Regions from separate parts of the Mesorhizobium sp. B2-4-19 genome, predicted to be linked through region 2. Evidence: predicted binding sites of a transcription regulator. Region 2 holds the regulator's gene; each other region holds the start of a gene.
The links. The regulator LexA, encoded in region 2, represses DNA repair genes until DNA is damaged. The targets are predictions, from matches to a motif close to TGTTCNNNNTGTGTTCNG.
Positions count from the first base shown of each region.

Region 1: the regulator LexA is predicted to act here: its motif matches at 2,444-2,461, upstream of FJ546_RS01595 (PA0069 family radical SAM protein).
Region 3: the regulator LexA is predicted to act here: its motif matches at 1,741-1,758, upstream of FJ546_RS20210 (YifB family Mg chelatase-like AAA ATPase).
Region 4: the regulator LexA is predicted to act here: its motif matches at 2,527-2,544, upstream of recA (recombinase RecA).

Region 1 is NZ_VFUV01000001.1:332,271-337,532, forward strand. Features, by position in the region: gene FJ546_RS01575 (4-(cytidine 5'-diphospho)-2-C-methyl-D-erythritol kinase) at 1-167, shown strand, start outside; gene moaB (molybdenum cofactor biosynthesis protein B) at 169-714, shown strand; gene FJ546_RS01585 (hypothetical protein) at 746-1,720, opposite strand; gene FJ546_RS01590 (glycosyltransferase) at 1,858-2,385, opposite strand; gene FJ546_RS01595 (PA0069 family radical SAM protein) at 2,536-3,690, shown strand; gene FJ546_RS01600 (ribonuclease HII) at 3,842-4,537, shown strand; gene FJ546_RS01605 (F0F1 ATP synthase subunit B) at 4,683-5,174, opposite strand; gene FJ546_RS01610 (F0F1 ATP synthase subunit B) at 5,185-5,262, opposite strand, start outside.
Region 2 is NZ_VFUV01000011.1:21,126-26,387, reverse strand. Features, by position in the region: gene FJ546_RS19065 (ABC transporter permease) at 1-715, opposite strand, end outside; gene FJ546_RS19060 (ABC transporter ATP-binding protein) at 722-1,501, opposite strand; gene FJ546_RS19055 (ABC transporter substrate-binding protein) at 1,561-2,547, opposite strand; gene FJ546_RS19050 (GntR family transcriptional regulator) at 2,701-3,474, shown strand; gene lexA (transcriptional repressor LexA) at 3,849-4,586, shown strand; gene FJ546_RS19040 (ComEC/Rec2 family competence protein) at 4,580-5,262, opposite strand, start outside.
Region 3 is NZ_VFUV01000012.1:57,402-62,663, forward strand. Features, by position in the region: gene FJ546_RS20210 (YifB family Mg chelatase-like AAA ATPase) at 116-1,648, opposite strand; gene FJ546_RS20215 (GDSL-type esterase/lipase family protein) at 2,219-2,896, shown strand; partial or broken gene FJ546_RS20220 (magnesium chelatase domain-containing protein) at 3,045-3,695, opposite strand; gene gshB (glutathione synthase) at 3,878-4,822, opposite strand; gene FJ546_RS20230 (glycosyltransferase family 2 protein) at 5,046-5,262, shown strand, end outside.
Region 4 is NZ_VFUV01000003.1:84,984-90,245, forward strand. Features, by position in the region: gene alaS (alanine--tRNA ligase) at 1-1,113, opposite strand, end outside; gene recA (recombinase RecA) at 1,372-2,469, opposite strand; gene FJ546_RS06450 (carbohydrate kinase family protein) at 2,750-3,694, shown strand; gene FJ546_RS06455 (pseudouridine-5'-phosphate glycosidase) at 3,767-4,684, shown strand; gene FJ546_RS06460 (TfoX/Sxy family protein) at 4,686-5,009, opposite strand; gene FJ546_RS06465 (GFA family protein) at 5,099-5,262, shown strand, end outside.

The sequences.
Region 1 (5,262 bases), on a different contig from region 2:
TCGATAAGGCCGGGTCGGGGTTTTCACGCATGTCGGGATCGGGCGCGACATGTTTCGGCCTGTTCGAGACCGGCAACGTCGCCAAGCGCGCGGCTGCCGAGATCCGCGGCCGCCAGCCCGACTGGTTCGTCGCGGCGACGCGCAGCATGCCATCGGAGGCTGAGTGACATGGCTGGGATCAACGAGAGCCGTTCCTTCATTCCGGTGGGTATCGCGGTGCTGACGGTTTCGGACACGCGCGGCCTTGCCGATGACAAATCCGGACAGACGCTGGCCGACCGTATCACCGAGGCCGGTCACATCCTGGCCGCCCGCGACATCGTCACGGACGACCGCGACAAGATCCGCGACACGGTGCTGGCATGGTCGCGGGACAAGGCCATCGATGTCGTCATCACCACCGGCGGCACCGGCTTTACCGGGCGCGACGTGACACCGGAGGCGCTGGAGCCGATCTTCGAAAAGCGCATGGACGGCTTTTCGGAAGTGTTCCACCGTATCTCCTACGACAAGATCGGCACCTCGACGATCCAGAGCCGGGCGACCGCAGGCGTCGTCAACGCCACCTTCGTCTTCGTGCTGCCGGGCTCGCCCGGGGCCTGCAAGGATGCCTGGGACGGCATCCTCAAGGCGCAGCTCGACTACCGCCACATGCCCTGCAACTTCGTCGAGATCATGCCTCGCCTGGACGAACATCTGCGGCGCGGGAAGTAATACGCGCAATTGCGCTTCCAACAGTCCGCCTTCAGCGAATGACCGGTTCGCCATGAAAGCGCCGGCGCGAGGGGCGTGAGACGCCGAAGCCGACTTCCATCATCAGCCGCGGCGTGCGCGTCGGCACGGTGCCCATGTGAAAGCCGAACGGATCCTCGACGAAGCCGAGGCCTGCTTCGCCGGTCAGCGTCACCGGGCTGTGCTCGCCATAGACGTCCAGCACCTCCTGGGCGGGATGGCCGACCAGCAGGGTCAACTGATGCTTGATGGCGCGGCGCCTGTGGCTGCCCCTGACATAGACATGCGGACCGGTGTCGGCATCGACCGGCTTGAGGTAGAAGAAGAACTTCAGCATGCGCCAGTCGTCGAGGTCGAAATGATACTTGCCGAGCGAGGCAAGGTTCTTGTCGGCGTCCGAGGCTTTGCCGGTCGGAAAACTCCACCAGACGCGCGTCGTGATCAGCTTCGCCTGAGCGCCGAGGTAGTGCGCTGCAATGTCGAGAAGCAGCGGATCGCGCTGTATGGCGAGTGCCGCCGGGCAGTCGAGGATGCGTTCGAAATAGTGCCCGCTGAGCAGAGAGCGGCCCAGGCGTTTCTCGGCCTGCGCATGGTCGCCCGGCATGAATTCGAGACGGCGGTCGAAATTGCCGAAGCACGGCGTGCGCCCGGCGAAATCCGCGATCTCTTCATGGATCTCCGGCGGCAGGATGAGGCCTGAGAACAGGCCGTCGGAACGCAGCGCATCGACCGCCGCCGCCCGCTCGACACCTGCGAACATCGTATCCCCGACATTGTCGGCAGGAAGGGAGCGTTTTGCGCCCAACCAATGCGTCCGGCGCCCAGCCATGGTGCGCGCCAGCATGAACATCGGCAACCAGGCAGGGTTTTCGCGCAGGTCCGTGAGATAGGTCGGAATGCGCACGGCAATACGCCGCAACAGGCTGCCATTGCGCGCAACGGCCTCGAGACTGGCGGCACCGGAATTGTCGGGGGTTGAAAGCGTCATCGGGTCCTCGTCCATGACACCGATGCCGCATCGATGCCCACCACTCGCATGACCCAAACCCAATTCACCCACCTCGGGAAGGCTAACCGGGCGTCAGATTTTGTGCAATGCACAATGAGCAGAGCAGATGCAAAAAATCATTTCGGCGCGCGGTGTTGCTGCTTCGGCGGCGCCACCCAGATCTCGGCCTCGAGCTTCTTCGTCGCAAGGCCGCGCGCTAGCGCCTCGGCGCTGCTGGCACTCTTTGACAGCGATGCGGCCTGGCGCTTGCTGATCACCAGCCCGTCGGCGAGCGCACGGTTTCCCGAAAAGACCCTGGCCAGGAAGGGCGTTCGGCTGCCCCGCGCGCGCGAAAACCGCGCCGCCATGGTTTGCCTCACCGTGTGGGCGACGACCGCGTCGGTCCAGCCCTCCACCAGCCGCGCGCCCGGCTCCAGCAGCAACAGCCAATCACCCTTGGCCTGCCTTATCCCGGCGGCGATACCGCCGCTTGCCACATAGTGGCAGCCGGCATGCTCGGCGACATGATGCGTCTGGTCGGTGGAGCCGGTGTCGCAGACGACAACCTCGCGCACCATGCCCTCGACTGCGCCGCCAATCAGCGAGCCAAGCGTGCGGGCGAGAGCCTCCTCGTCATTGCGGGTTTCGATGAGAACACTGAGCATATTTAGCCGAATAGCGGAAAGCCGCGCACAGCGCCAGTTTTTGCGGCGCAGCATAAAAAGTTCTTGCTTTGTTCTCATCAACAAAATAGGAATAATTCCATGAACAGAGCGATTCGAAACAACATGGACAGTCCCTGGGAGCGGGCCAAGATGGAACCGATCGTGCGCGCCGACATTGCAGCCTTCGGGGCAGGACGAGCCGAAATGGCCAATGCGATGATCGAGCAGAGCGGCATGCGTATCCGTCCGGACCGCAACCGCGGCCGGTCGGCGGGCATCAATCCGTCCGGCCGCTTCGAACCGGTCAGCCGGCATGTCTTCGACGATGGTTGGAGTTCGCTGGAGGAACTGCCGCCGTTCAAGACCGAGGTGCAGGTGGAAAAGCCGCGCACCATCATCACCCGCAACGAATCGCCTGATATCTCCTTCGACCGCTCGATCAACCCCTATCGCGGCTGCGAACATGGCTGCGTCTATTGCTTTGCCCGGCCGACGCATGCGTTCATGGGCCTGTCGCCGGGGCTGGATTTCGAATCCAAACTGTTCGCCAAGCCGGATGCGGCGCGGCTGCTCGACAAGGAACTGTCCAAGGACGGCTACCAGCCGCGCACCATCGCCATCGGCACCAACACCGACCCCTACCAGCCGATCGAAAAGCAGTACCGGATCATGCGCGAGATCCTCGAAGTGCTGGAAGCGCGCGGCCATCCGGTCGGCATCGTCACCAAATCCGCCCTGGTGACGCGCGACATCGACATATTGTCGCGCATGGCCGAACGCGGACTGGCCAAGGTGGCGCTGTCGGTGACGACAATGGACCGCATGCTGGCCAGGACGATGGAGCCCCGCGCGTCGACGCCGACCAAGCGGCTGGAGGCGATCCGGCAGCTTTCTGACGCCGGCATTCCGGCTTCGGTCATGGTGGCGCCGATCATCCCCGGCCTCACCGACCAGGAGATGGAGCGGATACTCGATTCGGCTTACGCCGCCGGCGCGCGCGAGGCCGGTTACGTCGTGCTGCGCCTGCCGCTGGAGGTCAGCCCGATCTTCAAGGACTGGCTGCTTCGCCACTATCCCGACCGCTATCGCCACGTGATGTCGCTGATCCGGTCGATGCGCGACGGCAAGGATTATGATTCGGAATGGGGCAAGCGCATGAAGGGCGCCGGACCCTACGCCTGGCAGATCGGCCGCCGCTTCGAAATTACCGCCAAGCGGCTCGGCCTCAATATCGAACGGCGCACGCTGCGCACCGACCAGTTCATCGCCGCCGGAAAGGACCAGGAGCAGTTGATGCTGCTGTGAGACTGCAATTCGCCGCGGCGGTTTGAGCTGCCACGGCAAGGAATCCCGTCCGGCCTGCCCCGGCCTGCAGACGGTGCCCTCCCGGTCCGGCGCCCCACCCGACCCGGAGGGACTTGCGGAGAATCGGAGCCGATGCGAACCTCGCCGCAACATGGCTCGCGCGCGTTCCGATTCTCCGCTTCTCTTCGAAATCGTCGAGAAACCCGATTTCTCCTTCGAAACGAAGGCGATGGCCGACGGGTTGTGGCCGGTCGCCGGGATGGACGAGGCCGGCCGCGGTCCTTTGGCCGGACCGGTCGTCGCGGCGGCTGTCGTTCTCGATCCCGCCAACATCCCCGAAGGCCTCGACGATTCCAAACGTCTCAGCCATTTGCAGCGCGAGGCGCTGTTCCTGCGCATTCTCGGCTCCGCGCAGGCGGTTTCGATGGCGTCGATCAGCGCCGAAGGCATCGACGGCAGCAATATCCTCAAGGCCAGCCTCGAGGCGATGCGCCGCGCTTTGGTCGGGCTGTCGGTTCGCCCGAAGCTCGCACTTGCCGATGGCCGCGACGTGCCGCCAGGACTGCCATGCGACGGACGCGCACTGATCAAGGGCGACCAGCGCTCGCAGTCGATCGCCGCCGCCTCCATCGTCGCCAAGGTGATGCGCGACCGCATGATGTGCGGCTGCGGCAGCCACCACGACCGCTACGGCTTCGAGGTCCATATGGGCTACGCCACGGCCCGGCACCGCACGGCGATCGAGACGCTTGGCCCGGTGGCACGGCTGCACCGCATTTCGTTCGCGCCGTTCAGGCTGGGCGGGGCTGAGGTGGTTGAGGAAGAGAGCCTGGCCGGGCTGGACTGAGCCGAACTGATTATCTCTCGGGCGCAGGCGGCGGTAAGGGCCAATCTCCCCCCTCGTGGGGGAGATTGGCAGCTTCGGCGCATCTCCCAACAAAAAAGCCGCCTGGTTGCCCAGGCGGCTTTTTTGAGTTCCAAATGCTGTCAGCTCAGTTCAGCTTGGCCTTCACATCCGCGAGCGAAGCCTTGAACAGGTCGGCTCCGGCCTTGACGTCGACCTTGGCGGCGAGCAGCGCGCGGGCGGCTTCGACGGCGATGTCGACGGCACTGGCGCGCACTTCGGCGACCGCGTCACGCTCGGCCTGACCGATCTTCTGCTCGGCAAGTGCCGTGCGCCGGGCAACATACTCTTCGGTCTTCTTGTGCGCTTCGGTGGCGAGCATTTCGGCTTCGCGCTTAGCGGCCGCGACGATGTCCGCAGCCTCCTGCTCGGCTTCCTTGCGCTTCTTCTTGTACTGGCCGAGCAATTGCTGGGCCTCGTCGCGCAGCTTGCGTGCCTCGTCGAGTTCGCTGCTGATCCTGGCAGCGCGGGCGTCGAGCGCCTTGGCGATAAGACCGGGCACCTTGATGTAGATGGCGACGCCCAGGAAGATGATCAGGGCAATCGTGGCCCAGAGCGTTGCGAGAGATGTAGCGTCCATGATGCGCTCCTCACCGGGCCACGGATTTGACCGCGGCCGCGATCTCGGCCTTGCTGGCCTTGCCGCCGACCAGGGCCTCGACGATCGC
Region 2 (5,262 bases):
CGACCGCCTCGCCGATCATCAGCGCGGCAAGGCCGTTGATGAGGATGCCCAGCCCCATATTGACGTCGGCAAATCCCTGCGACTGCACCATCAGTGCGCCGCTCGACGCCGAAAACGCGCTCGCCAGCCCGACACCGCCGATGGTCGCCGCCCAGACATTGATGCCTTGCGCCTCGGCCATGTCGGGATTGGCGCCGACGGCGCGCACGGCAGTCCCCTTCTCGGTCCTGAAGAACATATAGAGCGCCGCGAAGACGACGAGCGCGAGAACGCCGGCGACGACGATCTTGCTGGCCGGAAAACCCGGCCGTGCGAACGGCACCCAGTCGAACACGGTGGGCGAGCCGAAAACCGAGAGGTTGGACTTGCCCATGATGCGCAGGTTGATGCTGTAAAGCATCGTCATCATCAGGATGCCCGCCAGCAGCGTGTGGATGCGGAAGCGCAGATGGATGAAGGCGGTGCAGCAGCCCGCCGCGAAGCCCGCCGCGAATGCGACGACGATGCAGGTCAGCGGCGATACACCGGCGGCAAGAAGCACGCCGCAGACGCAGCCGCCCAGCGGAAAGGCGCCTTCGCTGGTGAGATCGGGAAAATTCAGCATGCGGAACGGGATCATGATGCCGAGCACGACAAAGGCCAGGATCAGGCTTTGCGCCAGGGTCACCGGCATGATCGCGACAAAGCTGCTGAGAACATCCTGAATAAAGCCCATGATGGTTCAGCTCGCCAGCAACATGCGGTCGGTCTTGATGGAAAAATGGCCGATCAGATCGATAACCGTGACCCTGGCCTTCTCCTCGCCAGTGACCTCCAACAAGACCCGGCCCGCATCGAGCATGATCACCCGGCTGCCATAGTCGACGGCGTGCTGCATGTTGTGGGTCACCATCAGCGTGGTCAGTTTCAGCGCGTTGACGGCGCGCACCGTCGCCTGCATGACGATCTCGGCCGTGCGCGGGTCGAGTGCCGCGGTATGCTCGTCGAGCAGCAGCAGGTCCGGCGATCCGCCGACTGCCATGATCAGCGACAGCGACTGACGCTGCCCGCCCGAGAGCAGGTCGACGCGGGTGTCGAGACGATTTTCAAGGCCGAGACCCAATATCGACAGGCGCTCCTTGTAGGACGCGAGCCGTGCGGCGTTCAGCCCCTGTCGCAGCGTGCGTTTTTGGCTGCGCAGATCGGCCAGCAGCATGTTCTCCGCCACGGTCATGCTGGCGGCGGTGCCGCGCATCGGATCCTGGAAGACGCGCGCCAATCGCGTGGCGCGCTTGTGCACCGGCATGGCCGTCACGTCCGCACCGTTGATCAGGATCTTGCCGGAATCCAGGACAAGAGCTCCGGAAATGGCGTTGAGCATGCTGCTCTTGCCGGCCCCGTTGGAGCCGATGACGATGCCGAAATCGCCGGTGGCCAATGACAGGCTGAGGCCGTCCAGCGCGACCTTCTCGTCGGCCTGCCCCTTGTAGAATACTTTGCGCGCGGATCGGATATCGAGCATCGTTCCTCCTTGGCCTGAAGGGCGACGGCGCCGCCGCCGTCGCCCCGTCCAGCCCGATATCAGTCGACGATGCAGCCGCACTCGGCCATCGAAGCCGGTATCTCGATGCCGAACGCAGCCATCGCCTTGCGGGAAATCGTTGCCATATGGTCCTTGTAGGCCGGGCGCGACGGCGCGATCGTCTTGGGATCCTTGCCCTTGAGGATCTCGGCCGCGATGTTGCCGGCGTTGATGCCGACCTGCGTGTAATTGACCGCGAAGCTCGCCGGCACGGTACCATTGCGGACCGCGCTGTCATCGGAGTTGACGACCGGGATTCCCGCCTGGCGTGCGGCCGCGGAGACAGCGGCGATCGCCGGCTGGATGAGGTTCGAGGCCGGACCGTAGATCACGTCTGCCTTGCCGGCGAGCGAAGCGATGCGTTGCTGGATGTCATTGACGTTGTCGATGCCGACTTCGACGACCTCAAAGCCGGCGGCGGGTGCCGCCGCCTTGATCTTTTCGATCAGGGCAACGTCATTGGCCTCGCCCGGATTGTAGGGAACCCCGAAGCGCTTGGCGTTCGGCAGCAGCTTCTTGGTGAAGGCCATCACCGCGGCGACATCCTGCAGATCGCTGGCGCCGGTCATGCCTTCGTCTCCGGCGTCCCACGACGGCACCAGCTTGGCCGCCACCGGATCGGTGACCGCGGCAAAGACGATCGGAATCCCGGAACCGGCGAGCGCCTTCTTGGCGATCTGCGAGACCGGCGTGGTGATGGTGTAGATCAGCTTGGGCTGCTCCGCCTGCAGCTTGGCGATCATCTGCGGCACCAGCGATGCATCGAAGTTGGTATGGCTTTCGGTGTAGACGACGTCCTTGCCCTCGACAAAGCCGTTGTCCGTCAGTGCCTTCTTGAAGCCCGCTATGGCGGCATTGAGCTGCGGATGCTCGCCGAAATTGGCGATGCCGATGCGTATCTGATCGGCTGCGGCGCTGCCGGCGCTGACCATCAATGCGCCTGCCAGGGCCAATCCCGACAGCCAAGCGGATTTCGACTTCAACATCATTTCCTCCCAGATTTGATCAGCGCCGCTCACAAGGACGGCAACTGCGGCGATCATGGTCAGTCCCTCGCCGCGTGTCAAACATTATATATAATTCTTGCCATGCTTCCCCTTCATATATAATTTTCACAAGCCGACGATGGACGGATCGCGATGCAGGATCAGAACAATCCCACCAAGACCGAAGCAGCCTATCAGCTGCTGCGGCGCGATATCCTGACCACCCGCCTCATGCCGGGGGCGCCGCTCAAGCTGAGCGCGCTGCGCGGCACATACGGCGTCGGCTGGACGCCGCTGCGTGAAGCCTTGTCCCGACTTGAAGCCGAACGCTTGGTCACCGCCATCAGCAATCGCGGCTTTGCCGTCGCACCCGTGTCGCGCGCCGAGCTCGAGGACCTGGCGCGCGCGAGGATGGTTGTCGAAATGCCGCTGTTCCTGGAATCGATCACGAACGGCGGCAGGGAATGGGAGGACGCGGTCGTCACCGCTCATTACCGGCTCTCCCGCTGCAAGACCGCGGTCGATGACCCTTCCGATGCGGCCGTCGACAAATGGGACGAGAGCCACGAGGCCTTCCACGCGGCGCTGCTGAGCGCGGCGACGTCCAACTGGCTGTTGCGCTTCCGCTCGACGATCGCCGATCAGCTGCGTCGGCATCATCGGTTTCTCGGCCTGGCGCCGACATTGCGGGCGGCGGCCGGCCTGAAGGACGGCTATGGCGAGGCAATGGACGCGCTGCGCGAGGCGATCGCCATCGAGCATCATACCGCGATCATGGAAGCGGCGCTCGATCGCGATGTCGAACGGGCAAAGGCGCTGATGACGGCGCATATCGGCTACACCCTACATGTCTATGTACACAGCGAAGACAACGGCGCCAACACTTACACCGCGCGCGCCGGCAGCCTGAAAGCGGTTTCCGGATGATGCTTCCGCGGCGTCCAAATCCACGCGGCCGTGCCGGCCCTGAACACACGATTGTTGGCGTTTTGGTTTCGTTTCGTTCTGCCGGAAATGGATCGATACATTGTACAATTCGGCCCCGTGGACGCCTCCCAAATGCCTGATGCCAAACCGCATTCAGGGCTAGGCCACAGGCCATTAACCGAAACGATTTCAATGCGCGTACCGGCAGGGAAATGATTGATCGCGACCCTCTGCCCCGGCCAAAAAACTTCAGACGCGTTAACAAATTCATTAAACTTTAAACAGTTGCGGAACACAACTGGAACAGATAGTGTTTGTTCTGGGTTTGTTTTTCGATTCTGATTCACCCTTCGTTCAATGCCTTGGGGGCCGCCATGCTGACACGCAAGCAACATGAACTGCTGATGTTCATTCATGAACGGCTCAAGGAAAGCGGCATTCCGCCGTCCTTCGACGAGATGAAGGAAGCGCTCGATCTCGCCTCCAAGTCGGGCATCCATCGCCTGATCACGGCACTGGAGGAACGCGGCTTCATCCGCCGGCTGCCCAACCGGGCGCGGGCGCTGGAAGTGCTGCGGCTGCCGGATTCGATCGCGCCCGGCCTTAACGCGGCAAAGAAATTCTCGCCAAGCGTCATCCAGGGCAGTCTCGGCCAGGGCGGTCTTGGCCGCCAAATCAAGCCGGCGCAGTCGCGCTTGCCTGCGGCCGGCAATGATGATGATGCGGTTTCCGCCGTGTCGATCCCGGTGATGGGCCGCATCGCTGCCGGTGTGCCGATCGATGCCATCCAGCACCAGACGCATTCGATCTCGGTGCCGCCGGATATGATCATGGGTGGCGAGCACTATGCGCTGGAGGTCAAGGGCGACTCGATGATCGACGCCGGCATCTTCGACGGCGACACGGTCATCATCCGCAACGCCGACACGGCGAGCCCGGGCGAGATCATCGTGGCGCTGGTGGATGAGGAGGAAGCAACCCTGAAACGGTTCCGCCGCAAGGGCGCCTCGATCGCCCTTGAAGCCGCCAATCCTGCCTACGAGACGCGCATTTTCGGGCCAGACAGGGTCAAGGTGCAAGGCAAACTTGTCGGACTGATCCGGCGCTACTGAGCAGGAACGGCCGTCTTTTCGGGTTTTTGATAGGGCGCCAGCCCCCTCGCCTCACGCGAAAATTTTCGCTGCTCGTGCCAAGGCCGATACGGCCCGTCCACCGCGAAGCTGACGGTTGGCGGACCGGTTGCCGATTGGCGGTCGAAGAACACGGCGGCACTGCCTTTGCGGGCAAGTTGCCGTTTGGTGACAACAAGAACCAGCGGATTGTGGCAGGCGTCATAGCCCGTCGCGTCATTGACGACGATCAGGTCGGCGAAACCGCAGGCTTTCCAGGTATTCTTGCGGTCTTCGACATGCGCAATGATCGCACCCGACGGGTGCCGGGCAAGACAGACGCCATCCGTGCAGTAGAACGGTGCTCCCGGCGGCAGATTGACGGCATCGGCAATGTCGAATTGCCCGTCCGCCCTGTCGAACATCTCCGGCACGACGATGGTTTCGGACACCAGCGCGCGTTTCCAATTGTCGACGGTGAACTCGCTCGGGCGAGTCCGGCTGACCGCGAGTTCTCCACCGCCGATCGGCAACGCCACCAACCGCGCATCTTCGGAAATCAGCACATCCGGGGTGCGCGTATCCGATATTGTCAGCAGGCCGGCAAGCGCGAATGGCACTGCCGCGAGCCGCAGCCAGGTCGTCGCCATCGTCGCGATGACCAGGGCGATGGTCACCA
Region 3 (5,262 bases), on a different contig from region 2:
CAAATAGGGAAAGTTGCAATTTCGATCTCTCCGAGCCGTCACCTTTCGACGCCCGATGTCGGCGAGGTCGCGCACCGAGGCATGGATGCCGGCTTTGACGACAGCGGAAGGCGCTTCATGCCGCCTGCGCCAGGCGCTCCGAACTCATGCGATAGGAGATCGCCTCGGCCAGATGGATGCGGCCGACGGTTTCGCTGGCGTCGAGATCGGCCAGCGTGCGCGCCACTTTCAGCACGCGGTGGTAGGCCCGCGCCGAGAAAGCCAGCTTTTCGCTGGCGTCCTTGAGCAGCGACAGGCCTGACGCGTCGGGCATGGCGATCTCCTCGATGACGGAGGGCGCGCAATGGGCGTTGGTGGTGGCGCTGGTCACGCCGAGCCGTTCGAAACGCTCGCGCTGGAGGGTGCGGGCGCGTGCCACGCGCAACGCCACATCAGCACTTTTCTCCGCCCGGTCCGGCCTTATCAGGTCGCTGGCCGAGACCGCCGGCACTTCGATCCGCAAATCGATGCGGTCGAGCAGCGGACCGGAAATGCGTGCCTGATAATCGGTGCGGCAGCGCTCGCCGCGCAGGCAGCGATAGCCCGGCTCGCCGGCCATGCCGCAGCGGCACGGGTTCATCGCCGCCACCAGCTGGATGCGCGCCGGATAGGTGACGCGATGGTTGGCGCGCGCGATCATGCAGTCGCCGGTCTCCAGCGGCTGGCGCAGCGCATCGAGCGTCTGCGGCGTGAATTCGGGGAACTCGTCAAGGAACAGCACACCGTGATGGGCGAGCGAGACTTCGCCCGGCCGGGCGCGGATGCCGCCGCCCACCATCGCCGCCATCGAGGCCGAATGGTGCGGCGCGCGGAACGGCCGCCGATCGGTCAGCTTGCCTTCGCCGAGCTCGCCCGCCACCGAGGCGATCATCGAGACTTCGAGCAATTCCTTCGGCATCAGGGGCGGCAGGATCGACGGCAGCCGCTGCGCCAGCATCGATTTTCCCGATCCCGGCGGCCCGATCATCAGAAGATTGTGGCCGCCGGCCGCCGCCACTTCCAGCGCCCGCTTGGCGGTCTCCTGGCCTTTGATGTCGGCAAGGTCGGGCAGGTCGCGCGCCGCGGCGTGGATACCGGCCTCCGGCCGCGACAGCACCTGCGTGCCGCGGAAATGATTGGCGATGGCGATCAGGCTGCGCGGCGCCAAAATGTCGAAATCCTTGCCGGCCCACGCCGCTTCCGGCCCGCAGGCGAACGGGCAGATCAGGCCCTTGCCCTCGGCATTGGCGCCGATCGCCGCCGGCAAGGCACCGGCGACGCCGGCAATGGTGCCGTCGAGCGACAATTCGCCGAGCACGACATAGGAGGCCAGCATGTCGCCCGGAATGGCGCCAAGCGCGGCCATCAGGCCAAGCGCGATCGGCAGATCGTAGTGGCTGCCTTCCTTGGGCAGGTCGGCCGGCGCCAGATTGACCGTCACCTTCTTCGACGGCATCGACAGACCCGACGCGTGGAGCGCGGCCTGCACCCGCTCGCGGCTTTCGGCCACCGCTTTGTCGGGCAGGCCGACGATCTGCATGCCGACCTTGCCGGGCGCGATCATCACCTGCACGTCGACCGGCACGGCCTCGATGCCCTGGAAAGCAACCGTGCGAACCCGCGCAACCATTTTGATCTGCCCCCAATACAGGCTCGCTCGGGCCATTGTGGATCAAGCCGCGCGACGTCGGCCCAAGACAACCATAGATTTCAAGTCAAGGCAAGAACATTACGGGAACATAGCCTGCATGACGATCTGACTTACATCGTGGTCGATGTCGTCAATCCCGACACGGAGCGCTACTACGTGATTCCCGGGCACATTTTGAGGCAGTTCCACTATTCCGCGCCTAACGGGATCGATGGACGCATTCCATTGAAGAAATGCCGCGACTTTGAGAATCGGTGGGACATGCTGGAGGCGTAACCCCTGATGGGTCGTTACGGGGGGTGAAAAATGAGTGGGGCAACCAGGCCAATGAGTTCCACGAGCGCTGGAAGCTCTCCCGTTGCACTTCCTCGTGTGCCTGGTCAGCCCGCCAGCCCATGCGGGAATCCTTGAAAATTAATGTGGCACAACCTCAGTACGGCGCGGCCACCTTCCTTCGCCGACGCGGTCGTGCGAATGTGCTGTTGCGATCCATCGCGGGCTCTGAGGCTTAGGCCAGGGGCCCCGAATGGTGCCGCTGGGAGGTAGACCATGACAAAAATGCGTGACGTTTCGTTTGTGGCCCTTGCCGCACTTTCCGCAATGTTGGGGTCAGCCGGCACCGTGGATGCCGAGGACGCACTCCCGACAATCGTCACCCTCGGCGACAGCTACATCAACAGCTATGGAGTAGCCGCCATTGAGACCTTTGCGACCAGGCTAAAGTCGGCGCTGAACGCCGACGGGCACCAAGTGAGAATTGTTGAGGTCGGGTACACAAACGACAGCGGGTCGGGTCTCCGTTGGCTGACGAAATCGCCACGCGGCCTCGACCTGCAGGCGAGCCCTGCAAACCAAGTTGTCATTGTCGAACTGGGACAGAACGATTGCGGGCTTCTCGACCTTGATCGCACGCGAGCGAACCTCGACCAGCTTCTGGGTATCCTCGCCCAGAAGCGCGTTCCAGTGCTTGTGGTTGGAACTGCGGCCTATGACTATTGCTCGTATAGGAACGGGGGTGACTATGCCGAGCGGTTTTCAAAGATGTTCTCCGAGCTGGCGACCAAGCATAGAGACTTGCTCTACGCCGACTTCAAGGAGGGCGTGACTGGGTATCCGGAGTTGCTGCAAGCGGACCACGACCACCCAAATGCAGCGGGTGATGCGATCATCGTTAGAAACATGCTCCCTATGGTTGAAGCGCTGCTCGCGCAGGCGAAACCGCGTTAGCCATCGCTCCGCACTGAGGAAAGGCCCTCCACGGGGATGAAGGCTTTCTGTCGCACCTCGTCATAGGAGTTTTCAGTCTTCCAGCTCAAGTCGCCCTTCAATTTGCCGGACTCAGTGCAACGTCAATGCCGGATGTAAAATTAATGTAGCCCACCATCAGAAGATTGTGGCCGCCGGCCGCCGCCACTTCCAGCGCCCGCTTGACGGTCTCCTGGCCCTTGATGTCGGCAAGGTCGGGCAGGTCGCGCGCCGCGGCGTGGATACCGGCCTCCGGCCGCGACAGCACCTGCGTGCCGCGGAAATGATTGGCGATGGCGATCAGGCTGCGCGGCGCCAAAATGTCGAAATCCTTGCCGGCCCACGCCGCTTCCGGCCCGCAGGCGAACGGGCAGATCAGGCCCTTGCCCTCGGCATTGGCGCCGATCGCCGCCGGCAAGGCACCGGCGACGCCGGCAATGGTGCCGTCGAGCGACAATTCGCCGAGCACGACATAGGAGGCCAGCATGTCGCCCGGAATGGCGCCAAGCGCGGCCATCAGGCCAAGCGCGATCGGCAGATCGTAGTGGCTGCCTTCCTTGGGCAGGTCGGCCGGCGCCAGATTGACCGTCACCTTCTTCGACGGCATCGACAGACCCGACGCGTGGAGCGCGGCCTGCACCCGCTCGCGGCTTTCGGCCACCGCTTTGTCGGCCAGGCCGACGATCTGCATGCCGACCTTGCCGGGCGCGATCATCACCTGCACGTCGACCGGCACGGCCTCGATGCCCTGGAAAGCAACCGTGCGAACCCGCGCAACCATTTTCCCACCCCGGATATGGGCCGCAACCCATGCGATAGGCCTGGAACGTGGCCCCGGCGGAAGACAATCACAGATTGCCGGTCAAATCAAGAACATTACGAGAACAAGGCAATCGCTATGGTTGCAGCCGGATTGAGCCCGGTTGAAAAGGCGGAACATGGTTAATACGAACTGAAAACGGCCTACTTGCGCCGCTTCCCCTCGACCGCGTCCCAGAACAGGCTGGCGATGTCGGCGCCGCCAAAGCGCTGCACCTCGCGCACGCCGGTCGGCGAGGTCACGTTGATCTCGGTCATGTAGTCGCCGATGACGTCGATGCCGACCAGGATGAAGCCGCGTTCCCTGAGCGACGGCCCGATGCGGGCGCAGATCTCGCGCTCGCGCTCGGTCAGTTCGGTCTTTTCGGCGCGGCCGCCGACATGCATGTTGGAGCGGGAATCGTGCTCGGCCGGCACGCGGTTGATGGCGCCGACCGGCTCGCCGTCGATCAGGATGATGCGCTTGTCGCCCTTGCGCACGTCCTTGAGATAGCGCTGCACGATATAGGGCTCGCGGAACATCTGGCCGAACATTTCGAGCAGCGAGGCGAGGTTGCGGTCGGCCTCGTGCAGATGGAAGATGCCGGCGCCGCCATTGCCGTAGAGCGGCTTGACGATGATGTCGCCGAACTCCTTGCGGAAGGCGGCGACTTCTTGGCTGTCCTTGGTGATCAGCGTGTCCGGCATCAGGTCGGCAAACTCGGTGACGAAGATCTTTTCCGGACTGTTGCGCACCCAGGCCGGGTCGTTGACCACCAGCGTCATCGGGTGGATGCGCTCAAGGATATGCGTGGTGGTGATGTAGTTCATGTCGAAGGGCGGATCCTGGCGAAGCAGGACCACGTCCATCTCCGACAGGTCGGTGCGCACCTTCTCGCCCAGCGAGTAGTGGCTGCCCTTCTCGTCGCGCACCTGCATCTCCTCGATGCGCGCAAACACCTTGCCGTCGCGCAGCGACAGCTGGTCGGGCGTGTAATGGAACAATTGATGGCCGCGCCGCTGCGCTTCCAGCGACAGCGCGAACGAAGTGTCGCCGGCGATCGACACGGTGGAGATATGGTCCATCTGGACGGCGATTTTCAGCTTCATGGCGGGTCCCCAGCGCAGTCGACGAAAGCGATATAAGGGTCGCCGCGCCTTCTGCCAATCGCGACGTCCGAAGAATGGCAACAGCAGGACGCAACCCCCGCCGGCCCGATCGCGACAAGGCGAGCGGCCGCGTCATCGTTTTCTTAAGCCTTGCCGTACAAGAATAAGCCTCGAATACCCCAACGGCAGGCGCCGGATGGGTGTCCTCGATGGAACAACGACCATGAACGCGCTCACCGCCATCCGCGCCGCCGCGACCGAACAGCTTGAACTCACCATCCTGATGCCGTGCCTCAACGAGGCCGAGACGCTGGCCGTTTGTGTCGGCAAGGCCAGGGCCTTCCTCGACAAGGCCGGAATCCTGGGTGAGGTGCTGATATCAGACAATGGCAGCACCGATGGCTCGCAGGAGATCGCGGCCCAGGGCGGCGCCCGTGTCG
Region 4 (5,262 bases), on a different contig from region 2:
GGAGAGCAGGCCGAGGCCGCGCACCAGCGTCTTGCGGAAGCGCGTCTCTTCGAGCTTCAGCGTCTCGGTGATCAGCTGTTCGCCGCGCAGCAGTTCGGGATAGGCCTGGCCCATTTCGCGCACCAGCGCCGGCACCAGCTTCCACATCAGCGGGTCGTTCGCCCCGAGCAGCTGCGCGTGGCGCATGGCGCGGCGCATGATGCGGCGCAGCACATAGCCGCGGCCTTCGTTCGACGGCAAGACACCGTCGGCGACCAGGAAGCAGGACGACCGCAAATGGTCGGCAATGACGCAGTAGGAGGCCACCGTTTCCGCATCGGGAGCGCGGCCGAGCGCGGAGGACGCCGCATCGATCAAGTGACGGAACAGGTCGGTCTCGAAGACGCTTTCCACCCCTTGCAGGATAGAAGCCATGCGCTCCAGGCCCATGCCGGTGTCGATGGACGGGCGCGGCAGGTCGATGCGCTCCTCCTTCGTCACCTGTTCATACTGCATGAACACCAGGTTCCAGAATTCGAGGAAGCGGTCGCCATCCTCTTCGGGGCTGCCGGGAGGTCCACCCCAGATGTGCTCGCCACGATCGATGAAGATTTCCGAGCACGGCCCGCAGGGACCCGTGTCGCCCATCGCCCAGAAATTGTCCGAGGTCGCGATGCGGATGATGCGATCGTCCGAGAAACCGGCGATCTTCTTCCAGAAGCCGGCCGCCTCGTCGTCCGTGTGGTAGACGGTGACCAGCAGCTTGTCCTTCTTCAGCCCGAACTCCTTGGTGATCAGGTTCCAGGCAAGCTCGACGGCGCGCTCCTTGAAGTAGTCGCCGAAGGAGAAATTGCCGAGCATCTCGAAGAAAGTCAGGTGGCGCGCGGTGTAGCCGACATTGTCGAGGTCGTTGTGCTTGCCGCCGGCGCGAACGCTCTTCTGGGCGGTGGTGGCGCGCGAATAGGATCGCTTCTCCAGACCGGTGAAGACGTTCTTGAACTGCACCATGCCGGCATTGGTGAACATCAATGTCGGATCGTTGCGCGGCACGAGCGGGCTCGAGGCCACGACCTCGTGGCCCTCCTTGCGGAAATAGTCGAGAAATGTCGACCGGATCTCGTTCACGCCACTCATGACTGCTGCCTTTTCGCGAAAACCGCCGGCGCGGCCGGCGGAAACTGGTGTCTGCTTTCCAGAAATAGACTTGGCCTTTTAGCGGGCACGCTCCAGCCTGTCCAGAAACACGGAACTGGGCCGATCCCGGGAGTCTGTTAGTCCCAAAAACGAAAACCGCCGGCGCGAAGGCCGGCGGTTTTGGACGCGGTACTAAAGAACTCGGTTACTTAAGCATCGGATCATAGGTCGACCTTATGGCCGAACTCTGTCCGTTGCCTACATCGCGCCGGCTTCGTCCTCAAAGCCGTCGTCGCCGCCTTCAGAGCCGCCATTCTCGAGGAACTTTTCGGCGATAAGCCCGGCATTCTGCCTGAGCGCCAGTTCGATCTCGCGTGCGGTATCGGGATTGTCACGCAGGAACAGTTTTGCATTTTCGCGGCCCTGGCCGAGACGTTGCGAATTGTACGAGAACCAAGCGCCGGACTTCTCGACCACGCCGGCCTTGACGCCGAGGTCGACCAGCTCGCCGGTCTTGGACACGCCCTCGCCATACATGATGTCGAACTCGACCACCTTGAAGGGCGGCGCCAGCTTGTTCTTGACCACCTTGACGCGGGTCTGGTTGCCGACGACCTCGTCGCGATCCTTGACCGAGCCGATGCGGCGGATGTCGAGGCGCACCGACGCATAGAATTTCAGCGCGTTGCCGCCGGTCGTGGTCTCGGGCGAACCGAACATGACGCCGATCTTCATGCGGATCTGGTTGATGAAGATGACCATGGTGTTGGAGCGCGAGATCGAGGCGGTCAGCTTGCGCAGCGCCTGGCTCATCAGGCGGGCCTGCAGGCCGGGCAGCGAATCGCCCATCTCGCCCTCGATTTCGGCGCGCGGCGTCAGTGCCGCGACCGAATCGACCACCAGCACGTCGATGGCGCCGGAGCGCACCAGCGTGTCGCAGATTTCCAGCGCCTGCTCGCCTGTGTCGGGCTGCGAGATCAGCAGGTTTTCAAGATCGACGCCGAGCTTGCGGGCATAGACCGGGTCGAGCGCGTGTTCGGCGTCGACGAAGGCGCAGATGCCGCCCTTCTTCTGGGCTTCGGCCACCGTGTGCAGCGCCAGCGTCGTCTTGCCCGAGCTTTCCGGCCCGTAAATCTCGATGATGCGGCCGCGCGGCAGGCCACCGACGCCGAGCGCGATGTCGAGACCGAGCGATCCGGTCGGCACCGTTTCAATCTCGACGACCTGCTCGTTCGCGCCGAGCCGCATGATCGAGCCCTTGCCGAAAGCCCGCTCGATTTGCGACAGCGCCGCATCCAGAGCCTTTGATTTGTCCACTGCCTTATCCTCTACAAGCCGCAAAGAATTCTGAGCCATGATACATCACCCCTTGGTCGTCAATGAAGGCCGGACAATCCGTAATCCCTGCCAATTTGTACCTTTTTTGTTCTCGTTTGGCAAGAGGGATCAAATATCTGAAAAACAAGTCATATCCGGATTTGTTCTTTTTTCGTACCACGAGATCGAACAGGAATGCACCCGGCATTGGGCCAGACTGCTCGGTTGTATCGACCCGCCGAATCGCCATCTTGCTGGCGAAGGCTATGACGCAGTCTAGCGCTTGTGCGGTTGCAATAACAAAGGGCATATCGCCAGCATGGTGAAATTCATAGAGATATTGGCCGTGGGCGGCGCCCATATCGACCGGCGCGGCCAGGTGTCAGGCACGTATGTGCCGGCCGCGTCCAATCCCGGCACGATGCGCGAGGACGTCGGCGGCGGCGTGTTCAACGCGCTGCGCAGCACGGTGCGGCGCGGCGTATCGGGCTCCCTGATGTCGATGCGCGGCGGCGATGCCGGGGCGGACACCATTTCGCGAGCCATCGCCGAGGCAGGGATCGCCGACCTGTCGGCGGTCTTCCTCGACCGCACGACGCCGAGCTACACCGCGCTGATCGATCGCGAGGGCGAGTTGATCGTCGGCTTTGCCGACATGGCGCTCTATGATCTGGCGTTTCCCAAGCAGATGAGACGCTCCAAGGTCCGCGAGGCGATCGCTGCCGCCGATGCCATCCTGTGCGACGCCAATCTGCCGTCGGCGGCACTGGAGCGGCTGGTTTCGCTTGCGGCCGGCAAGCCGGTGTATGCCATTGCCATTTCGCCGGCCAAGGTGGTGCGGTTGATACCGGTGCTCGGCGCGCTGGCGCTGGTCTTCATGAACCGGCGCGAAGCCGGCGCGCTGGCCGGCGTCAACGCAAACGCCGCCGAACGAGATGTCGTCGACGGTTTGCGATGCAGCGGCCTTGCCAGCGGCGTCGTGACGGCGGGCAGCGCGCCGGTGCTGGGTTTCGACGAAGCTGGCGCCTTTACCATCCAACCGCCTGCCCCGAGAAAAGTCGCTGACGTCACCGGCGCCGGCGACGCGCTGGCGGGTGCGACGGTGGCAGCCCTGCTGCGCGGCCTGCCGCTGCGCCAGGCCTTGCGCGAAGGCGTCGCGGCGGCGACGCTGGCCATCGAAAGCGCCAACGCCATCCCCGATTTTACCGCGGCGAGCTTCGCCGAAGCTCTGGCTCTTGTGCCGGACGCGCAGGAAGTGGCATGAGACCGGCAAATTCATAGTGCCGCTGTGTTGCAGGGTGTCGCCCATGCGCCGCACCGCGAGTTGGAGATCCAGATGAGACCCGAAACCGCCCGCCCCTTCATCGACATCCACGCACCGGTGGCGCAAGCCCTGGCCGCCGGGCGCCCGGTTGTGGCGCTGGAAAGCACCATCATCACCCATGGCATGCCCTACCCCGACAACGGCGCCATGGCGGCCAATGTCGAGAAGATCATCAGCGACGGCGGCGCCGTACCGGCGACGATCGCGGTGATTGGCGGCCGCATCAAGATCGGCCTGTCCGACGGCGAGCGCGAATCGCTGGCCATGACCGGTGACGCCATGAAGCTGTCGCGCGCCGACCTCGGCTTCGCCGTCGCGCAAGGACGCACCGGCGGCACGACTGTCGCAGCCACCATGATCGCGGCTGAAATGGTTGGGATAAAGGTGTTCGCCACCGGCGGCATTGGCGGCGTGCACAAGGGCGCGGAGAAGAGTTTTGACATCTCCGCCGATCTCGACGAACTGGCACGCACGCCGGTGATCGTCGTCTCGGCCGGCGCCAAGGCGATCCTCGACATCGAAAAGACGCTGGAAGTGCTGGAGACACGCGGCGTGCCTGTCGTCGGCCATGGCTGCGAAACGATGCCCGCCTTCTGGTCGCGGCAGTCGCCATTCCGCGCCCCGCTGACCTTGCACGGACCGGAAGAAATCGCGCACTTCTACCAGACCAGGGTTGCGCTGGGGCTCGGCGGCGGCATGCTCGTCGCCAATCCGGTGCCGGAAAACCAGGAAATCCCGGCCGAGGAGATGGCCGGCTACATCGAAGCCGCGCAAAAGGCCGCCGAGGCGCTCAACGTGACCGGCAAGGCGGTGACGCCGTTCCTGCTGGGAAAAATCCTGGAGTTGACCGGCGGCCGCAGCCTCAAGACCAACATCGCGCTGGTCGAAAACAATGCGCGGCTGGCGGCCGAGATCGCCAAGGCCCTGTAGTTCACTTCCCTGCGCGCCGCCCTGCCTCATAGGCGCGGCGTGCCCACACCGTCATCTCGTCAGGATCGTCAAAGGCGCTGTCGGGAATGCTCCAATAGGGCATGGCGACCAGCTTGCCGTGGCGCTTGCCGGTGTAGGTCCATTGCTTGCAGCCCGCGGCTTCGAAATCCGGCGCGCTTTGCTCGTCGGCCTTGAGCAGCAACTCGCCGCGCAGCACGATGGCGACGATGACGCCGTCGAAATAGATGCCCTTGCCGCCGAACAGCCGGCGGATGCTGACCGGGCCTAGCCCTGAGAACAGTTCAGCGATGCGTTCATTGTCCATGCCGCGATCATGTCACCGGCATTTGACATTGTCATCGCGCAACCAGAACCATGCTGACAAGTTAAGACCATTCCATCGGAGTTTTTGTCATGCCGCTTCTGCTCAAGGGGTCCTGCCGCTGCAACGCCGTGCGTTTCGAGGTGGAGAGCCACACGCCCGTGCCGTTCATGCTGTGCTACTGCTCGATCTGCCGCAAGCAGCAGGGTGGCGGCGGCTTTGCCATCAATCTCGGCGCCGACTACCAAACGCTGAA